Regions from separate parts of the Streptacidiphilus sp. MAP12-16 genome, predicted to be linked through region 3. Evidence: riboswitches for the same ligand, from Rfam matches in the RefSeq annotation. Region 3 holds a riboswitch; each other region holds the start of a gene.
What was found. Region 3 has a riboswitch for S-adenosylmethionine ahead of ABIA33_RS13865 (transporter substrate-binding domain-containing protein). Riboswitches for the same ligand answer to the same signal wherever they lie in the genome.

Region 1: it holds a riboswitch for S-adenosylmethionine, as region 3 does, so the genes downstream of both, ABIA33_RS08395 (aminotransferase class V-fold PLP-dependent enzyme) here and ABIA33_RS13865 (transporter substrate-binding domain-containing protein) in region 3, are expected to answer to the same signal.
Region 2: it holds a riboswitch for S-adenosylmethionine, as region 3 does, so the genes downstream of both, thrC (threonine synthase) here and ABIA33_RS13865 (transporter substrate-binding domain-containing protein) in region 3, are expected to answer to the same signal.

Annotation. Positions count from the first base shown of each region.
Region 1 covers NZ_JBGCBY010000005.1:220,924-226,896, reverse strand. Annotated here, with positions in the region: gene ABIA33_RS08400 (Lrp/AsnC family transcriptional regulator) at 1-205, shown strand, start outside; gene ABIA33_RS08395 (aminotransferase class V-fold PLP-dependent enzyme) at 239-1,612, opposite strand; SAM riboswitch class IV at 1,692-1,811, opposite strand; gene trpD (anthranilate phosphoribosyltransferase) at 1,896-2,987, opposite strand; gene ABIA33_RS08385 (hypothetical protein) at 3,055-3,468, opposite strand; gene ABIA33_RS08380 (heme-copper oxidase subunit III) at 3,809-4,429, shown strand; gene ABIA33_RS08375 (c-type cytochrome) at 4,535-5,338, shown strand; gene ABIA33_RS08370 (Rieske 2Fe-2S domain-containing protein) at 5,335-5,973, shown strand, end outside.
Region 2 covers NZ_JBGCBY010000003.1:115,707-121,679, reverse strand. Annotated here, with positions in the region: gene groL (chaperonin GroEL) at 1-466, opposite strand, end outside; gene ABIA33_RS04465 (cold-shock protein) at 801-1,001, opposite strand; gene ABIA33_RS04460 (MoaD/ThiS family protein) at 1,563-1,838, opposite strand; gene thrC (threonine synthase) at 1,835-3,154, opposite strand; SAM riboswitch class I at 3,172-3,306, opposite strand; gene ABIA33_RS04450 (glucosyl-3-phosphoglycerate synthase) at 3,489-4,466, shown strand; gene ABIA33_RS04445 (trehalose-6-phosphate synthase) at 4,616-5,973, shown strand, end outside.
Region 3 covers NZ_JBGCBY010000009.1:43,738-49,710, forward strand. Annotated here, with positions in the region: gene ABIA33_RS13855 (YhjD/YihY/BrkB family envelope integrity protein) at 1-394, shown strand, start outside; gene ABIA33_RS13860 (polysaccharide deacetylase family protein) at 671-1,396, shown strand; gene ABIA33_RS13865 (transporter substrate-binding domain-containing protein) at 1,386-1,901, opposite strand; SAM riboswitch class IV at 2,138-2,248, opposite strand; SAM riboswitch class IV at 2,416-2,526, shown strand; gene ABIA33_RS13870 (putative leader peptide) at 2,548-2,628, shown strand; gene ABIA33_RS13875 (LLM class flavin-dependent oxidoreductase) at 2,876-4,084, shown strand; gene ABIA33_RS13880 (NtaA/DmoA family FMN-dependent monooxygenase) at 4,101-5,522, shown strand; gene ABIA33_RS13885 (LLM class flavin-dependent oxidoreductase) at 5,519-5,973, shown strand, end outside.

The sequences.
Region 1 (5,973 bases), on a different contig from region 3:
CGGCGTCAGCGAGGTGTACTCCGTCTCCGGCGCCTTCGACCTGGTGGCGATGATCCGCGTGCGCGCCCACGACGACCTGGCCGACGTCATCCCCGGCCAGGTCAACAAGGTGCCCGGGGTGGAGCACACGGAGACGCACATCGCGTTCCGCACCTACTCCAAGGTCGACCTGGACGCCGCCTTCGCCCTCGGCCTGGACGAGTAGGACCCGTCGCTCGGAGGCCTGGACCGACCGGTCTCAGCCGGTCCGGCGGGTGTCCGGCACGCAGCGGCCGCCCTCGGTACGGTAGGCCCACTGCGCGCCCTCGGTGACAAGCTCCCGCACGGCCGCGACGAAGCGGTCCACGTGCTCCTCCGGGGTGCCGGCGCCGAAACTGACCCGGATGGCGTTGAGGCTCCGCTCCCCCGGCAGCGACGCCTCCGGCGCCCCGCACTCGGACGGCGTCGTCTCCTGGCCGCCCAGCAGCGTGCGCACCAGCGGGTGCGCACAGAACAGGCCGTCGCGGACACCGATGCCGTACTCGGCGGACAGTGCGGCCGAGAAGTGCGAGCTGTTCCAGTCCTGGACCACGAAGGACAGCACGCCCACCCTCGGGTGGTCCTCGCCGAACAGGGTCAGCACCTTCACCTGCGGGATCTCGGCAAGCCCCGCGCGCAGCCGGTCGATCAGATACTGCTCGCGCGCGACCAACTGCTCGAACCCGGCCTCGGCCAAGGCCCGGCAGGCGGAGGCGATCGCGTAGGCGCCGATGACGTTGGGCGACCCCGCCTCGTGCCGCGAGGGACCCTGGTGCCACTCCACCGCGACCGAGCCGTCGGTCTCCCGCGCCACGGTGCGGCTCGCGCCGCCGCCGGCGAGGTACGGCTCGGCGGCGTCCAGCCAGTCGGCGCGCCCGGCGAGGACGCCCGCGCCGAAGGGCGCGTAGAGCTTGTGGCCGGAGAAAGCGACCCAGTCGACGTCCAACTCGCGGACCGACACCGGGTGGTGCGGGGCGAACTGCGCCGCGTCCAGGACGATCCGGGCGCCGTGGCGGTGGGCGGCCTCGGCCAGCTCGCGGACCGGCCAGATCTCCCCGGTGACGTTGGACGCGCCGGTGACGCACACCAGACGCGGCCCCGCCGTTCCCTCGGCCAGCGCCGACTCCAGCGCCGCGACGGCCTCCTGCGGGGAGCGCGGCGCCCGCAGGTAGGTGACAGACAGGTCCTCGCGGCGCCAGGGCAGCAGCGAGGCGTGGTGCTCGGTCTCGAAGGCGTACACCCGGGTGCCGGCCGGCAGCACGCTCGCCAGCAGGTTCAGCGAGTCGGTGGTGGCGCGGGTGAAGACGACCTGGTCGCCCTCGCGCAGGTCGAGAAACTCGGCGACGGTGACCCTGCTCTGCTCGAACAGGTCCGTCGAGAGCTGCGAGAGGTACCCGGCGCCCCGGTGCACGCTGCCGTAGTAAGGGGCGTACGCGGCGACGTCGTCCCAGACGCGCTGCAGGGCGGGGGCGCTGGCGGCGTAGTCAAGCGCGGCGTAGCTGACCTTCGCCCCGCTGACGAGGGGGACCTCGACGTCACGACCGAGAACCGCGAGCGGTCGGCACACGGAAACAGAGTTCGGGTATGCGGACATGACTACCCCTCCAGGGAGTCCAGTGGATCCCTGGCAAGGCCGCTGGCAGCCTCAGGCCGGCAGCCTCAAAAAAGGGAGGGATCCGCGCTTGCCCTGCGGCGTTGTTGCCGTAGGGCCTGGTCGTCACCCGGAAGCACCCCGCCACGGAAGGAGGGTTGCCGGACAGCAAGCCGGGGCCAATGCGCTGTCACTCGTGACCTGGGAAGGAGTATGTCAGAGGTCCGCCCCTCGGGCGAACCCCTGACCGCCATCCGAGACGCAGACGCTGACGAGGAGGGTGCTGTCAGCGCCGCGTCGCCGCAGACCAGCGGGCGAGAACCGCCTGCGCCGCACCCGAGTCGATCGACTCCGCCGTGCGCTTCATCGCCACCGCCAGCTGCTCCGCCAGCGGCGCGTCCGTCTGGTCCAGCGCGACCAGCGCCGACGCCGAGTTGAGTAGCACCGCGTCCCTGACCGGACCCTGCTCCCCCGTGAAGACCCGGCGCGCGACCTGCGCGTTGTAGGCGGCGTCGGCGCCGCGCAGCGCCTCGATGCCGACGTACTCGATGCCGACCTCGCGGGGGTCGAAGCTGGTCCGCCGCACCTCGCCGTCGCGCACCTGCCACACCGTGGAGGTGCCGGTGACGGTGAGCTCGTCGAGTCCGTCGTCGCCCCGGAACACCAGGGCCGAGGACCCGCGCCGGGCGAGCACGCCCGCGATCAGCCCGGCCATCCGGGTGTCGAAGCAGCCGACCGCGTTCGCGGTCACCCGCGCCGGGTTGGTGAGCGGGCCGAGCAGGTTGAAGAAGGTCGCGATGCCGAGATCCCGGCGGGCGGGTCCGGCGTGGCGCATCGCCGGGTGGAACACCGGCGCCGGGCAGTAGGTGATCCCGGCCTCGACCGCGACCTCGGCGACCCGCCGGGGCGACAGCTCCAGGTTGACGCCGAGCTGCTCCAGCACGTCGGTGGCCCCGCTCGCGGAGGAGGCGGCGCGGTTGCCGTGCTTGACAACCAGCGCGCCGGCGCCTGCCGCGACGACCGCCGACATGGTGGAGATGTTGACGGTCTTCGCCCGGTCGCCACCCGTGCCGACGATGTCCACGGCCCGCCCGGGCACCTCGATGACGGTGGCGTGCGCGTACATGGCGTCGACCAGGCCGACGATCTCTTCCACCGTCTCGCCCTTGGCGCGCAGCGCCACCATGAACCCGGCAACCTGGGCGAGCGTCGCCTCCCCGCTCATGATCTGGTCCATCGCCCACGCGGTCTCGCCCGCCGACAGGTCGGCACCGGAGACGAGAGCCGTGAGGACATCCGGCCAGGACCGCGCCTGCACGGGGTCGCCGCCGCCGTTCGCAGGGTTCACGCCGTTGTTCAGCGCAGCCGCCATGGCCATGGCCTCTCACTGGGTAAGTAGGGAGAGGCCAGCCTAGCGACCGGGGACGGCGCCCAGAGGGAGGATCTCAGCCGACGAGATGCGCGTGCCCGCTGCGCAGCAGCGTGCTCGCCGTCTCCGCCAGCACCGCCGGGTCGACCGGTGCGGGGACGGCAGCGTCCGCGCGGCTCCAGGCCGCGAGCCAGGAGTCCTGCGGTCGGCCGATCAGCAGCAGCACCGGCGGGCAGCCGTAGATCTCGTCCTTGAGCTGGCGGCACAGTCCCATCCCGCCGACCGGGTTCGCCTCGCCGTCCAGCACCAGCAGGTCCAGCCGCCGGGTGCCCTTCGCGTGCGCATCCAGGGCCTTGATCACCGCGGGCGCGGTCGCGCACTCCAGGTACTGGAGTTCCTCCAGGTCCGCGGCCGGCCGCCGTCCGAGCGCCAGCCGGACCTGCTCGCGCGTGTTCCGGTCGTCGCTGTAGACAAGAACGTTGAGTGCCATCGTCCGCTATCCCCCTGGGGTGTGATCGGGACCACTTCGGCGTCTGCCGCGGATGCTACTCCGGAAGCACCGGCCCTGGCACCAGGACGTACCGGTAGATCGCCAGGACGTACCCGGTAGACCGCCGCGGCGGACGCGGGGCAGCCGTCCGGCGGTTCCCGGTTCACCATTTCGGGCGACCCCCCGGCCAGTCGCGCACGGGAGTCACCCAACCGGACCCCCTGCCATCCGGGCTACCTGCGAGGTCGTCAGCCGTCCCCGGCCCGGCGGAGGGTACGTCACCACGCGGACACACCGAGGGACACCCCCCGGGGTGAAGACGGAATAAGCGACCGACATAATGTCGGTCGTGGCGACAGCAACTGCAGTAGAAACCGGGCACGCACACGGATCGGTCAACCGGCCGAACCTCACCAGCGTCGGAACCATCGTCTGGCTGGCTTCCGAGCTGATGTTCTTCGCGGCCCTCTTCGCGATGTACTTCACACTCCGTTCGGTTACCGGAACGGCGTACTGGCACGCGCACAACGATGCGCTCAACGTTCCCTTCTCGTCGGTGAACACCACCGTTCTGGTGCTCTCCTCCTTCACCTGCCAGATGGGTGTCTTCGCCGCCGAGCGCGGCGACGTGAAGAAGCTCCGGGCCTGGTTCATCGTCACCTTCATCATGGGTGCGATGTTCATCGGCGGTCAGATCTACGAGTACACGAGCCTGGTGAAGGACGACCACCTCTCCCTGTCCTCGTCCCCCTACGGCTCGGTGTTCTACCTGACCACCGGCTTCCACGGAATGCACGTGACAGGTGGTCTGATCGCCTTCCTGATGGTCCTGGGCCGTACGTACGCCGCCAAGCGGTTCACGCACGAGCAGGCCACGGCGGCGATCGTGGTCTCGTACTACTGGCACTTCGTCGACGTGGTCTGGATCGGCCTCTTCGCGACCATCTATCTGATCAAGTAGGCAGGGTCGGACCGTCCCCTCGGCAACCGCCGGGCGGTCCCAGCAGACCGACCTGACGGTCAACCAGACTCCAGACGCTCCTGATCCTCACACCGGGGTTAATCCGTGAAAAAGCTCTCCGCACGACGGCGCCACCCGCTGGCAGCGCTCGTCGTCCTACTCTTTGCGCTGGCGACAACCGGGGGGCTGTATGCCGCGTTCGCGCCCGCGAACAGCGCGCAGGCTGACAGCAGCCAGACCCTCTCGGTCGAGCAGGGCAAGAAGTTGTACGCCGTCGGCTGCTCCAGCTGTCACGGCCTGTCCGGCGAAGGCACCAAGCTCGGCCCGAGCCTGGTGGGCGTCGGCGGCGCGGCTGTGGACTTCCAGGTGGGCACCGGCCGCATGCCGGCCCAGCAGCCCGGCCCGCAGGTCCCCGGCAAGAAGGTCATCTACACCCAGGCCGAGATCGACCAGCTGGCCGACTACGTCGCCTCGCTGGGCGCGGGCCCGGCCGTGCCGACGGCCGACCAGTACGCCGCGGGTGACGTCGCCCGGGGCGGGGAGCTGTTCCGCACCAACTGCGCGCAGTGCCACAACTTCGCGGGCGCAGGCGGCGCTCTGTCCGAGGGCAAGTACGCGCCCTCGCTGGACAACGTCAGCGCGAAGCACATCTACGAGGCCATGCTGACCGGCCCGCAGAACATGCCGTCCTTCCCGGACAGCACGATGTCGCAGCAGAACAAGCAGGACATCATCGCCTACGTCGAGCACGTGAACAACCCGGCGAAGAACCCCAACTACGGCGGTCTGACCCTGGGCGCCCTCGGTCCGGTGACTGAGGGTCTCTTCGGCTGGATCTTCGCGCTGGGCGCCCTGATCGCCGTCGCGATCTGGATTGCCGCCCGCACCCCCAAGGCCAAGAAGTCATGACGAGCCAGGACAACATGTCTGAAGAACACCTGCCGGAGGCCGCTGGGTCCCACGGCGGAGCGGTCGCCGTCACCGGCGACTCCTTCGCCGACCCGGGACTGCCGCCCCACGAGCACCGCCGTACCGACATCGACGAGCGGGCCGCGGCCCGCGCGGAGCGCCAGGTCGCGCTGTGGTTCGTGCTGTCGATGCTGGCGACCGTCGGTTTCATCGCCGCCTACGTGGCGATCAAGCCCGACAAGGTCGTCTACATCTTCACGCTGGGCCACGTCAGCGCGCTGAACTTCGCGCTCGGCATGACCCTCGGCGTCTCCCTGTTCGCCATCGGCGCCGGCGCGGTCCACTGGGCCCGCACGCTGATGTCGGACGAGGAGCACATCGCCGAGCGGCACCCGATCGAGGCCTCCCCCGAGGTCCGCGAGCAGGTCTTCGCGGACTTCCGCCAGGGGGCCAAGGAGAGCACGTTCGGCCGCCGCAAGCTGATCCGCAACACGATGATCGGCGCCATGGCGATGGTCCCGCTCTCCGCGGTCGTGCTGTTCCGCGACCTGGGCCCGCTGCCGGAGAAGAAGCTCGACAACACCGCGTGGGCGGCCGGCAAGCGCCTGGTGAACATGAACACCAACGAGCCGATG
Region 2 (5,973 bases), on a different contig from region 3:
TCTGCGGGTCGGCGGCGGAGATGGAGGCGGTGGAGGCGATCTGCTCCTTGGTCTCCACATCCTTCGCCTGGGCGAGGAGCTCGGCGGAGACGGCCTCGACGGCCTTCTCGATGCCGCGCTTCAGCGCCATCGGGTTGGCCCCGGCGGCGACGTTGCGGAGGCCCTCACGGACGAGCGCCTGGGCGAGAACGGTGGCGGTGGTGGTGCCGTCGCCCGCGACGTCGTCCGTCTTCTTGGCGACCTCCTTGACGAGCTCGGCACCGATCTTCTCGTACGGGTCCTCGAGCTCGATCTCCTTGGCGATGGAGACACCGTCGTTGGTGATCGTGGGGGCGCCCCACTTCTTCTCAAGGACGACGTTGCGGCCCTTCGGACCGAGCGTGACCTTGACAGCGTCGGCGAGCTGGTTCATCCCGCGCTCAAGGCCGCGACGAGCTTCCTCGTCGAAGGCAATGATCTTGGCCATGGAAGTGGTCCTCCCGGACAGGGTGGCTTCGTATGGACCGCGCTGGCGCCCGCGACGGACGGACCCGACCTGCGACGGTTCCTTCCCGTCGCGCCCGGGGCCTCACCTACCCGGCCCGTTGTCACTCTCTACCTCAGAGTGCTAACGCCAATGATTAGCACTCGACCCCTCCGAGTGCAAGCAGATGGAGTGTGAAGGGGCGGTGGCGAGGGGCGCGGAACGCCGAGAGGCCCGCACCCCGAAGAGGGCACGGGCCTACTGGAAGACCTGAGTTGCGCTTCGTTCGGAACGAGGCCCAGCCGGTCCTGTCGTCAGTCAGCGATCGCTCGACCGGTCACACCACGCGGACCATGTCCGCCTGCGGACCCTTCTGACCCTGCGAGATCTCGAACTCCACTCGCTGGCCCTCTTCGAGCGACCGGTACCCGTCCATCTGGATCGCGCTGTAGTGGACGAACACGTCCGCACCACCGTCGACCGCGATGAAGCCGTACCCCTTCTCCGCGTTGAACCACTTGACGGTGCCCTGAGCCATTCCAAACTCCCCTATTACTGGCCCTTTCACGGACCGCACTCCGCGGACCGGGCCGAGACGCCGACGCGTGGCGCAGCGCTCAACCGACGCTGAATGTATCCACTCAGATGCCCTCCGCAACAGGGCATAAGGCGGAGAATTCTTGGCGGGCGTTAAGGGACAGCGGCGAATCAATGCAAACAAACGCCCGCAAAGCGGTCCGGGCATAGCAGACTTACCCGACAAATCACTTCGGTTTTTCTGATGCTTCGAGCGCGCCTCCGCGCCGGTTCCCGTCTCAGCCAACGGGACGGGGCATCGCGCTGGACTGCCGGTGGTGCAGGAGTGATTCAGGGGTGGCGCACGTGGCGGAAGCGAAGGGGGTTTGAATCCTGCGCCGACTGCGCAGTAACTGGTGAGACGGTCAGAAGCAACCGGAACTCACTCTACCCCTACGCCCGGTCAGCCCCGTGCACGGGGGACGGACATGAATGCGAAAAGCCGGGACGCCCCGAATGTGCGGGCGCCCCGGCTTACGACCGGTCGGCTATGGGGATAGCCGGGTTCGGCAGGTCGGACGGCTCAGCCGCCGGCCACGGCGGGAATGATCGAGACGCCCGCACCGTCCGGAGTTGCCGTCTCCAGGCCGTCCGCGAAACGCACGTCGTCCTCGTTCACGTACACGTTGACGAATCGGCGCAGCTTGCCGGTGTCGTCGAGGATGCGGCCCCGGATGCCGTTGTGGTTGGTTTCCAGGTCGTCGATGACCGCGGCCAGGGTCGCGCCCTCGGCCGCCACCTCGGCGGCCCCGCCGGTGTAGGTGCGCAGGATGGTCGGGATGCGGACGTTGACGCTCATGCGAGGCCAGCCTCTCGGAACGAGTCAAGGGTGGGGCGGATGGTGGCGGAAAGACCGGTGGTGGGTTCCACCGCGTCCAGGGTCTTCAAACCGTCGCCGGTGTTCAGTACGACGGTCTCAGCGGCAGGGTCGAGCAGGCCGTTCTTGATGAGCTTCTGCAGCACGCCGACCGTGACGCCGCCCGCGGTCTCGGCGAAGATGCCCTCGGTACGAGCGAGCAGCTTGATCGCGTCCACGACCTGCTCGTCGTTGACGTCCTCCACCGCGCCGCCGGTGCGGCGGCAGATGTCGAGGACGTAGGGGCCGTCCGCGGGATTGCCGATCGCCAGGGACTTGGCGATCGTGTTCGGCTTCACCGGGCGGATCACGTCCTGGCCGGACTTGAACGCGGCCGACACCGGGGAGCAGCCCTCGGCCTGCGCGCCGAAGATCTTGTAGGGCTTGTCCTCGACCAGGCCGAGGGCGATGAGCTCCTTCAGACCCTTGTCGATCTTGGTGAGCTGCGAGCCCGAGGCGATCGGGATGACCAGCTGGTCCGGCAGCCGCCAGCCCAGCTGCTCGCAGATCTCGTACGCCAGCGTCTTGGAGCCCTCGCCGTAGTACGGGCGCAGATTGACGTTGACGAAGCCCCAGCCCTCGCCCGCCGGGTCGCCGATCAGCTCCGAGCAGAAGCGGTTCACGTCGTCGTAGTTGCCCTCGATGCCGACCAGCTCGCCCCCGTACACGGCGGCCATCACGACCTTGCCCGCCTCCAGGTCGTGCGGGATGAACACGCAGGAGCGGAGCCCAGTACGGGCCGCGGCAGCGCCGACCGCGCCGGCCAGGTTGCCGGTCGAGGAGCAGGAGAGGGTGGTGAAGCCGAAGGTGCGCGCTGCCTCGACGGCGATGGCGACGACCCGGTCCTTGAAGGAGTGCGTCGGGTTGCCGGAGTCGTCCTTGACGTACAGGCCGCCGGTGACGCCGAGCTCGCGGGCCAGGTTGTCGGCCTTGACCAGCTTGGTCCAACCGGGGTTCAGATTGGGCTTCGTCGCGACGTCGACGGACACCGGAAGCAGCGGCGCGTAGCGCCAGATGTTGTTGGGACCCGCCTCGATCCGCGCGCGCAGCGCCTCGGGGTCGCCGGTGGGCAGCTCGTACGCGACCTCCAGCGGACCGAAGCACTCGGTACAGGCGAAGTCGGGGGCCAGCGCGGTCCGTGCGCCGCACTCGCGGCAGGACAGGGCGACGGCGGGGCCGAAGGATTCCGCGGCGACCTGCGGAGGTGCTGCCTGCGGACTTGCTGCCTGCGAAGGTGCGGTGACAGATGTGACAGCCATGATGGCGAGGCCCTCTCTCCTCATCTTCCCCACGGCGCGTCTCGCCGCAGGACGGAATTGGCACCTTCCCCACCAGGGCCGCGACGGCTTGTACTGGCAGGAGGGTTGCCGGGACTTCAACGGGCCGTTCCCTCAGTCCCTCTGGATGAGCTCTATGGCGGTCCGCCCAGCAGGCGGACGCATTTGTGAGACTGGCACCCCCGATGTGCGCCGGGTGTGCGTCGTCCCCAAGACTGTAACCGAAGCGCCCCGCCCCGATCACAGTCGTCCGCGAGGCGAGACGACAACACCATGACGACAGCACCATGACGACGACACCATGACGAGGAGTCCTGTGCTTGACGAGGTCGCGGACTGGCTGCGCCGCCGCTCCTGGACGGCCGCCGACCGCCCGCTGCCCGACCTGCTCGCCGCCAAGCGGGCGAGCGGAAGCACCGTCAGCGTCGTACTGCCCGCGCTGGACGAGGAGGCGACGGTCGGCGAGATCGTCACCGCGATCCGCCGCGACCTGATGGAGGACGTCCCGCTGGTCGACGAGCTCGTGGTGATCGACTCCGGATCCACCGACCGCACCGGCCAGGCGGCCGCCGCGGCCGGAGCCCGGGTCGTGCACCGCGACGCGATACTGCCGCACCTGCCCGTCATCCCCGGCAAGGGCGAGGTGCTGTGGCGATCGCTCCTGGTCACCACCGGCGACATCGTCTGCTTCATCGACGCCGACCTGCGCGAGTTCGACTCCACGTTCGTCTCCGGCATCGTCGGGCCGCTGCTGACCGAGCCGGACGTCGCCTTCGTCAAGGCCATGTACGACCGGCCGCTGGACACCGACACCGCCGACGGCACGGTCAGCATCCCGGCCGGGGGCGGCCGGGTCACCGAGCTGGTCGCCCGCCCGCTGCTCAACCTGCACTGGCCGCTGCTGGCCGGATTCGTCCAGCCGCTCGGCGGCGAGTACGCGGCGCGGCGCGCGCTGCTGGAGCGGCTGCCCTTCCCCACCGGCTACGGCGTGGAACTGGGCCTGCTCGTGGACGCGCTGGACCTGGCCGGTCTGGACGCCCTCGCCCAGGTCGACGTGGGCGTGCGGCACCACCGCCACCAGGACGCGCTGGCGCTCGGCCGGATGGCCGCCACCATCCACCTCACCGCACTCGACCGGCTCGCCCGCACGGATCGGCTCAAGGCCGGCGACGACCTGGTCAGACTGCGGCTCACCCAGTTCACCCGCACCGCCGCGGGCTTCACGCCGACCACCGTCGACATACCCACCGTCGAACGGCCGCCCATCGTCACGCTGCCCGAGCGCGATGTCTGACCGACTCCGAGGTTCGACTCCGACCTTCGACTCCGACCTTCGACTCCGACCTTCGACTCCGAGGTTCGACTCCGCCATTCGGCTCCCCATTCCAGCCCCTGATTGACTCCCTCCGTTTGACTCCCTCCGCGAGAGGCAAGGTAGGACTCATGGCCAACGCAAGTCCCGCACGGATTCTGCTCGCATCCAACCGGGGGCCCGTCTCCTACACGGTGGAGGACGACGGCACGCTGACGCACCGCAGGGGCGGTGGCGGACTGGTGTCCGGACTCTCCGCCATCGGCAACGACATCGAGTCGGTCTGGGTCTGCGCGGCGCTCTCCGAGGGCGATCGCGTCGCGACCCGGCGGGGCCTCACCGATCCTTCCGTCCGGATGCTCGACATCGACGCCGGGACCTTCGCCCGCGCCTACAACGGCATCGCCAACTCCACCCTGTGGTTTGTCCACCACCTCATCTACAACACGCCGACCACCCCTGTGTTCGGCGCCTCCTTCCGTCGCGAGTGGGCCTCCTACGAGGCGTACAACCGGGCCTTCGCCGAGGCCCTGGCCCAGGCCGCGGCGCCCGGGGCGACCGTGCTGGTCCAGGACTACCACCTGTCACTGACACCGCGGCTGCTCCGCGAGCTCCGACCCGACCTGCGGATCGGGCATTTCTCGCACACCCCCTGGGCCCCGCCGGACTACTACCGGCTGCTGCCCGACGACGTCGCCCGCGACGTGCTCGCCGGCATCCTCGGCGCCGACCGCGCCGGATTCCTCACCCGCCGCTGGGCGAGCGCCTTCGCCGACTGCTGCGAGGCTGTCCTCGACGCGGACGTCGACCGCGCTGCGCTGACCGTGACGTACCAGGGACGCACCACCCGGCTCGGGGTGCACGCCCTCGGCGCGGACAGCGACTTCCTGCGCGAACGCGCCCACCGCCCCGACGTGGACCTCAGGCTCGCCGCCCTACGGGAGGCCGTCGGCGACCGCCGCACCGTGGTCCGGGTGGACCGCACCGAGTTGTCCAAGAACATCGTCCGAGGGCTGCACGCCTACCGGCATCTGCTGCGTACCAGGCCCGAATGGATCGACCGCGTCGTCCACATCGCCTTCGCCTACCCGTCCCGACACGACCTGCCGGAATACCGCGAGTACACGGCGTCGGTGCTGCGCACGGCGCAGGAGATCAACGACGAGTTCGGCACCGCGACCTGGCAGCCCGTCATCCTGCACGTGGACGACGACTTCCCGCGCTCGCTCGCCGCCTACCGGCTCGCCGACGTGGCGCTGGTCAACCCCATCAGGGACGGCATGAACCTGGTCGCCAAGGAGATCCCGGTCGTCTCCGACGAGGGCTGCGCCCTGGTCCTCTCCCGCGAGGCCGGCGCCTTCGCCGAACTCGGCGAGGACGCCGTCGCCGTCAACCCCTACGACGTCATCGCGACGGCCGAGGCTCTGCACACGGCGCTGACCATGCCCCGTGCGGAGCGGGCCGAACGCTGCAAGCGGCTGGCCGAGGC
Region 3 (5,973 bases):
CCAGCACGGATGGGCGGAGGGTACGTTCCGCGGACTCCTGACCTACGCGACCGGAACCGTCCTCTTCTGGTGGGGACAGCACCTGCTCCTGGCAGGGCGCGTCTCCTGGCGCCAACTGTTCCCCGGAGCGTTCTTCACGGCGCTCGGCCTGGTCGGCCTGCGAGTCGTCTCATCGCTGGTCCTCGCCCCGCTGCTGGCCAGCGACGCCCTCACCTACGGAGCAATCGGCACGGTGCTGCTGGTGCAGTCGTGGATGATCGGGGCCGGGGTGGTCGTGTTCGGCGGCGCGCTGCTCGGCCGCGAGTTCAGTGCGGGCCGCGATCCCGAGCAGCCCCTGCGAGATCGCCGGGTCTCCAGGTCACGACCGCAGCCACGGCGGCGCCAGGCTGGCTGAGGAGTCCTCAGCTCAAAAAAGGCGGTCCTCTCTCGGCCAAGCCGTCCGGCGCGCCGGAGAGCGTCCAGGGAGACGCGACCGCACTACTGCACCGCCCGATTGGCCTCATGTGGTTTGGCTGTGGCGGCCTTCGGGGATGTGATCGTCTCGCTGGCCATGCTGCGCACGACGAGGCTCAGGGAGCTTCGGGACGGATGCGAATGCTGGACGGCGGCCCGGCCGGCCCGGCGCAGCCGTTCCCTCGGCCGAGGCATCGTTCAACCAACAGGAGGGGTCTTGACTTCAACGGAGGGATCGCTCGTTTCCCGCAGGGCCCTGTTCTCGCTCGGCGGCCTCCTCGTGGTCAGTGCCCTCGCGAACGCCACCCCGGCCGCCGCCGAGGCGAAACCGCGGCCGCGGCGGCGGGCCGCGGATCCGGAGAAGCCCCAGTTCTACGTCCACCAGGGCCCGCGCGCGATCGCGCTGACCATCGACGACGGACCTCACCCCGAGTGGACCCCGCAGGTCCTGGGGATCCTCGGCAGGCACGGAATCACCGCGACCTTCTGCCAGGTCGGCGAGCAGATGCAGGCCTACCCGACGCTGGTGCGCCGAGTCGCTGCCGAGGGACATCTGATAGCGAACCACACCTGGACGCATCCCGATCTGGCGCGGGTCTCGCCAGGGGTGCTGCTCAGCGAAATCGAGCGCACCAGTGCCGAGATCCTCCGAATAACGGGCACTGCGCCCGGCATCTTCCGCGCCCCCTACGGGGTCTGGACTGCGGAGACCTTCGCCGCATGCCGTCAACTGGGGCTACGCCCGGTGGACTGGTCGGTGGACCCCCGCGACTGGTCCAGGCCGGGCACCGCCCACATCGTGCGGGAGATCGAACAGCACACTCACGGTGGATCGATCATCCTCGAACATGATGGCGGCGGGGACCGCTCCGAGACTGTGGCCGCCCTGCGCATCGCAATCCCGTGGCTGCTGGACCAGGGCTACTACTTCGTCACACCCTGATGTGGCGGACGAGGCCCACGGGTCTGGTGCTGATCTGGCCGAGGTACTTGGTCCCGGGGATGCGCGCGGCTGTGTACTTCAGGCTCAGGGTGGGGCCGAAGTAGATGTCCACCTTGCCGTTGGCCAGCCCGAGGAAGATCGGTGCGGTGTCGCTGAAGTACTGCACCTGGTAGGGGCTCTTGCCGGCCGCGGCGCACGCGGACGCGCCGTTGGTGAGGATCTGCTGGAAGGTGGATCCGGAGCTGGTGGCCACGTTGTAGCCGCACAGGTCGGTGAGGGTGGTGGCCTTGTCGATCTTTATGTCCTTCGCGCCCAGGAACGACTGGCCGTCGCTGAGGTACGTGGCGAAGTCGACGACCCGCTCGCGGGCCTTGGTGGCACCGAAGTTGGCCTGCCCCACGTCGTACTTGCCGTTCAGCACACCGCGGATGACGGTGGGGAAGGCGCCGTACTGCACGTCCCAGGTGACGCCGAGCACCTTGGCGACGGCGTTGCGCAGGTCGATGTCGAGGCGAGGGGGTGACGGCGTGGACGGATCAGTCCTCGGCGCCGGAGGGCGCGGGTGAGGTCAACAGACCGGACATGTCCTCGGACACAGCGCGTTGCTCACGGGGAGCAGGTCCTGGTGGCACCGGGCGATCCGCAGCTGGAAGGAGCCGTGCGGGTGCGGCGTGCTGCCGTCGCTGTCGCCGACGCCTCGTACCTGCATATGGTTCACCTCACAGTCGTCGGGCCCTCGGGGCCTCGCGCTTACAGGACGGCACCGTCCTGTCGGGTCGTCACCTGGAGCACCCCACCGCGGACGAGGGTTGCCGGTCAGCAAGCCAGGGCTTGTCGCTGACGCTCATCACCAGGGATCACGTTAACCGTTCAACCACGACTGGGCAATACCTATCGATCCAGTAGGGATTCAGGTCGCCGCCGAGGCGATGGAATCAGCCACCGGTTGACCGCCGGTCGATCTCCAGTTGATCTATGGGGATTGTGCTCGACGTCCATTCGAAGTTACGGTGTGAGCAGGTAATGAGCGTCAGCGACAAGCCCTGGCTTGCTGACCAGCAACCCTCCAACGCGGCGGGGTGCTCCAGGTGACGACCCGACAGGACGGTGCCGTCCTGTAAGCGCGACTTCGAAGGCGGAGGTGGACAGCAGTGCGTCAGGCCACAGGCACGTACTCACGGCGACACATCGATCTCCAGCGCATCGCCAGCGCCCTCTGTCCGACGGCCTGAGCCGCACAGCCTGAGCCGCACAGCCCGGGAGCGATAGGACCCCGGCCGTTGGCGTCCGCGGCCGCTGGCGTCCGACGCCGCGCCGCCGTGCACCGCCCCAGGCGGACTGCGCGTCCCTGGTAGCACCCTCCCTCCCGCCGACTCCGCCCCGGGCCAGACAACACACCCCGACGCGGTTCCGTTCGGCATGCCCGCCCTACCGGTGGAGACCGGTGGAGCACCCTCCCGAGCAGGAAGCGACATCCCCATGCCCCGACCACGCCCCGCCCTCCACCTCGCGGTCGCCCTCGACGGCGCGGGCTGGCACCCCGCGGCCTGGCGGCAGCCCGACGCCCGGCCGGACGAACTTCTCACAGCCCGGTACTGGTCCGATCTCGTGGCCGAGGCCGAACGAGGACTGCTGGACTTCGTGACCATCGAGGACTCCCTCGGCCTCCAGTCCACCGACTACAACATCACGGACGGGCGGACCGACCAGGTCCGCGGCCGACTGGACGCCGTACTGACCGCCGCCCGGATCGCACCGCTGACCGGCAACATCGGCCTGATTCCGACCGCGGTGGCCACCCACACCGAGCCGTTCCACCTCTCCAAGGCGATCGCCACCCTCGACTACGTGAGCACCGGCCGGGCCGGCGTGCGGGTGCAGGTGTCGGCGCGCCCGTACGAGGCGGCGCTGTTCGGCCGCCGGACCTTCCCGCCGTTCCGGCTGGAGGACTTCGACCAGCCAGAGGTCCAGTCCCTGGTCACCGAGTCGTTCGAGGAGGCGGCCGACTACGTCGAGGTCGTCCGGCGACTGTGGGACAGCTGGGAGGACGACGCCGAGATCCGCGACACCGCGACCGGCCGGTTCGTCGACCGCCACAAGCTGCACTACATCGACTTCGAGAGCCCGACGTTCAGCGTGAAGGGCCCGTCCATCACGCCGCGCCCGCCGCAGGGCCAGCCGGTCGTCGCCGCACTCGCCCATGCGACCATCCCCTACCGCCTGCTCGCCCGCTCGTCCGACGTCGGTTTCGTCACCCCGCGCGACAGCTCCCAGGCCGCCGCCGTCCTCGCCGAGATCCGCGCGGAGCAGGCAGCCGCAGGCCGCGCCGACGAGATCCTGCACGTCTTCGGCGACCTGGTGGTGTTCCTGGACGACGACCCGGCCTCCGCCGTCCATCGCCGGGACCACCTGGACGAGCTCGCCGGCTCTGCGTACGGCAGCGACGCCCACGTGTTCGCCGGGACGCCCGCGCAGCTCGCCGACCTGCTTCAGGACTGGCAGCAGGCGGGTCTCACCGGCTTCCGGCTGCGACCCGCCACCGTCCCGCACGACCTGGAGCAGATCACCCGCCGCCTCGTCCCGGAAATCCAGCGCCGCGGACTCTTCCGCACCTCCTACGAGGCGAACACCCTGCGCGGCCTGCTCGGACTCCCCCGTCCGGCGAACCGCTACGCCGCCGCCGTCTGAGCAGAGAGAGCCGACCATGAGCAAGCCCCTGAAGCAGGTCCACCTCGCTGCCCACTTCCCCGGCGTCAACAACACCACCGTGTGGAGCGACCCCGAGGCAGGCAGCCATATCGAGTTCAGCTCCTTCGCGCACTTCGCGCGCACCGCCGAGCGCGCCAAGTTCGACTTCCTCTTCCTCGCCGAGGGACTGCGGTTGCGCGAGCAGGGCGGCGAGATCTACGACCTGGACGTGGTCGGCCGTCCCGACACCTTCACCGTTCTCGCCGCGCTGGCCGCCGTCACCGAGCGAATCGGTCTCACCGGCACCATCAACTCCACCTTCAACGAACCCTACGAGGTGGCACGGCAGTTCGCGTCCCTGGATCACCTCTCGGCCGGGCGGGCCGCCTGGAACGTGGTCACCTCCTGGGACGCCTTCACCGGCGAGAACTTCCGCCGCGGCGGCTTCCTCAAGCAGGAGGACCGCTACTCCCGGGCCGAGCAGTTCCTGCGCGCCGCCCAGGAGCTGTTCGACTCCTGGAACGGCCACGACATCCTCGCCGACAAGGAGTCCGGGGCCTTCCTCGGCGACCCCGACCCGGGCCGCTTCGAGCACCACGACCAGCACTTCGACATCTCCGGCCAGTTCAACGTCCCCACCGGCCCGCAGGGGCGTCCGGTCATCTTCCAGGCCGGCGACTCGGAGGAGGGCCGCGAGTTCGCCGCCTCCACCGCCGACGCCATCTTCAGCCGGCACAGCACCCTGGAGGCAGGCCAGGCCTTCTACACCGACGTCAAGGGCCGACTTGCCCGCCACGGCCGGGGCCGGGACGAGCTGCTGATCCTCCCCGCAGCCACCTTCGTCCTCGGCGACACCGACGCCGAAGCCGCCGAGCACGCCTACGAGGTGAGGAAGGCACAGGTCAGCGGACAGACCGCGATCAAGTTCCTGGAGCAGCTCTGGAACCGCGACCTCAGCGCGTACGACCCCGACGGGCCGCTCCCGGAGATCGACCCCGCTCCGGGCGAGCACACCATCGCCCGAGGCCGGGCCAGCGTGCGGATGTTCGGGGACCGGCTGGCGACCGCCCGCGAGTGGCGCGAGAAGGCCGCCGCACGCAAGCTCTCGATCCGCGAGCTGGTGATCGAGACGACGAGCCGGCAGACCTTCGTCGGTTCCGCGGAGACCGTCGCCACCACCATCAACGACTTCGTCCAGGCCGACGCCAGCGACGGCTTCATCCTCGTCCCGCACATCACCCCGCGCGGCCTGGACGAGTTCGCCGACACCGTGGTCCCGCTGCTCCAGGAGCGCGGCGTGTTCCGCAGCGAGTACGAGGGCACCACCCTGCGGGACCATCTCGGGCTGGCCCGGCCGGGCAAGCGAGCCGCGGCGGAGCGGGCTGTGGCTGAGCGGGCTGTCGCGGAGCGGTCTGTGGCGGCGCGGGTGGCGTCATGAAGTTCATCACCATCACCCTGATCGTGCAGGCCCCGGACCCCGTCACCGGAGTCCAGGCGTCCACCCAGGAGCGCTTCCGGCAGGTCGTCGAGAGCGCGCTGCTCGCCGAGGAACTGGGCTTCGACGGCTTCGGCGTCGGCGAGCGGCACGAGCGCCCGTTCCTCTCCTCCTCCCCGCCGGTCGTGCTCAGCCACATCGCCGCCCTCACCGAACGGATCCGGCTGTTCACCGCGGTCACGACGTTGAGTCTGCTCGACCCGGTCCGCGCCTACGAGGACTACGCGACCCTGGACCACCTCTCCGGCGGCCGGCTGGAGCTGATCATCGGCAAAGGCAACGGCACCGCGCAGCGCGAGCTGTTCCAGGTCACCCCCGAGGACCAGTGGGACCGCAACGCCGAGTCCTACGAGCTGTTCCGCCGGATCTGGCGCAACGACAAGGTCACCGCCTC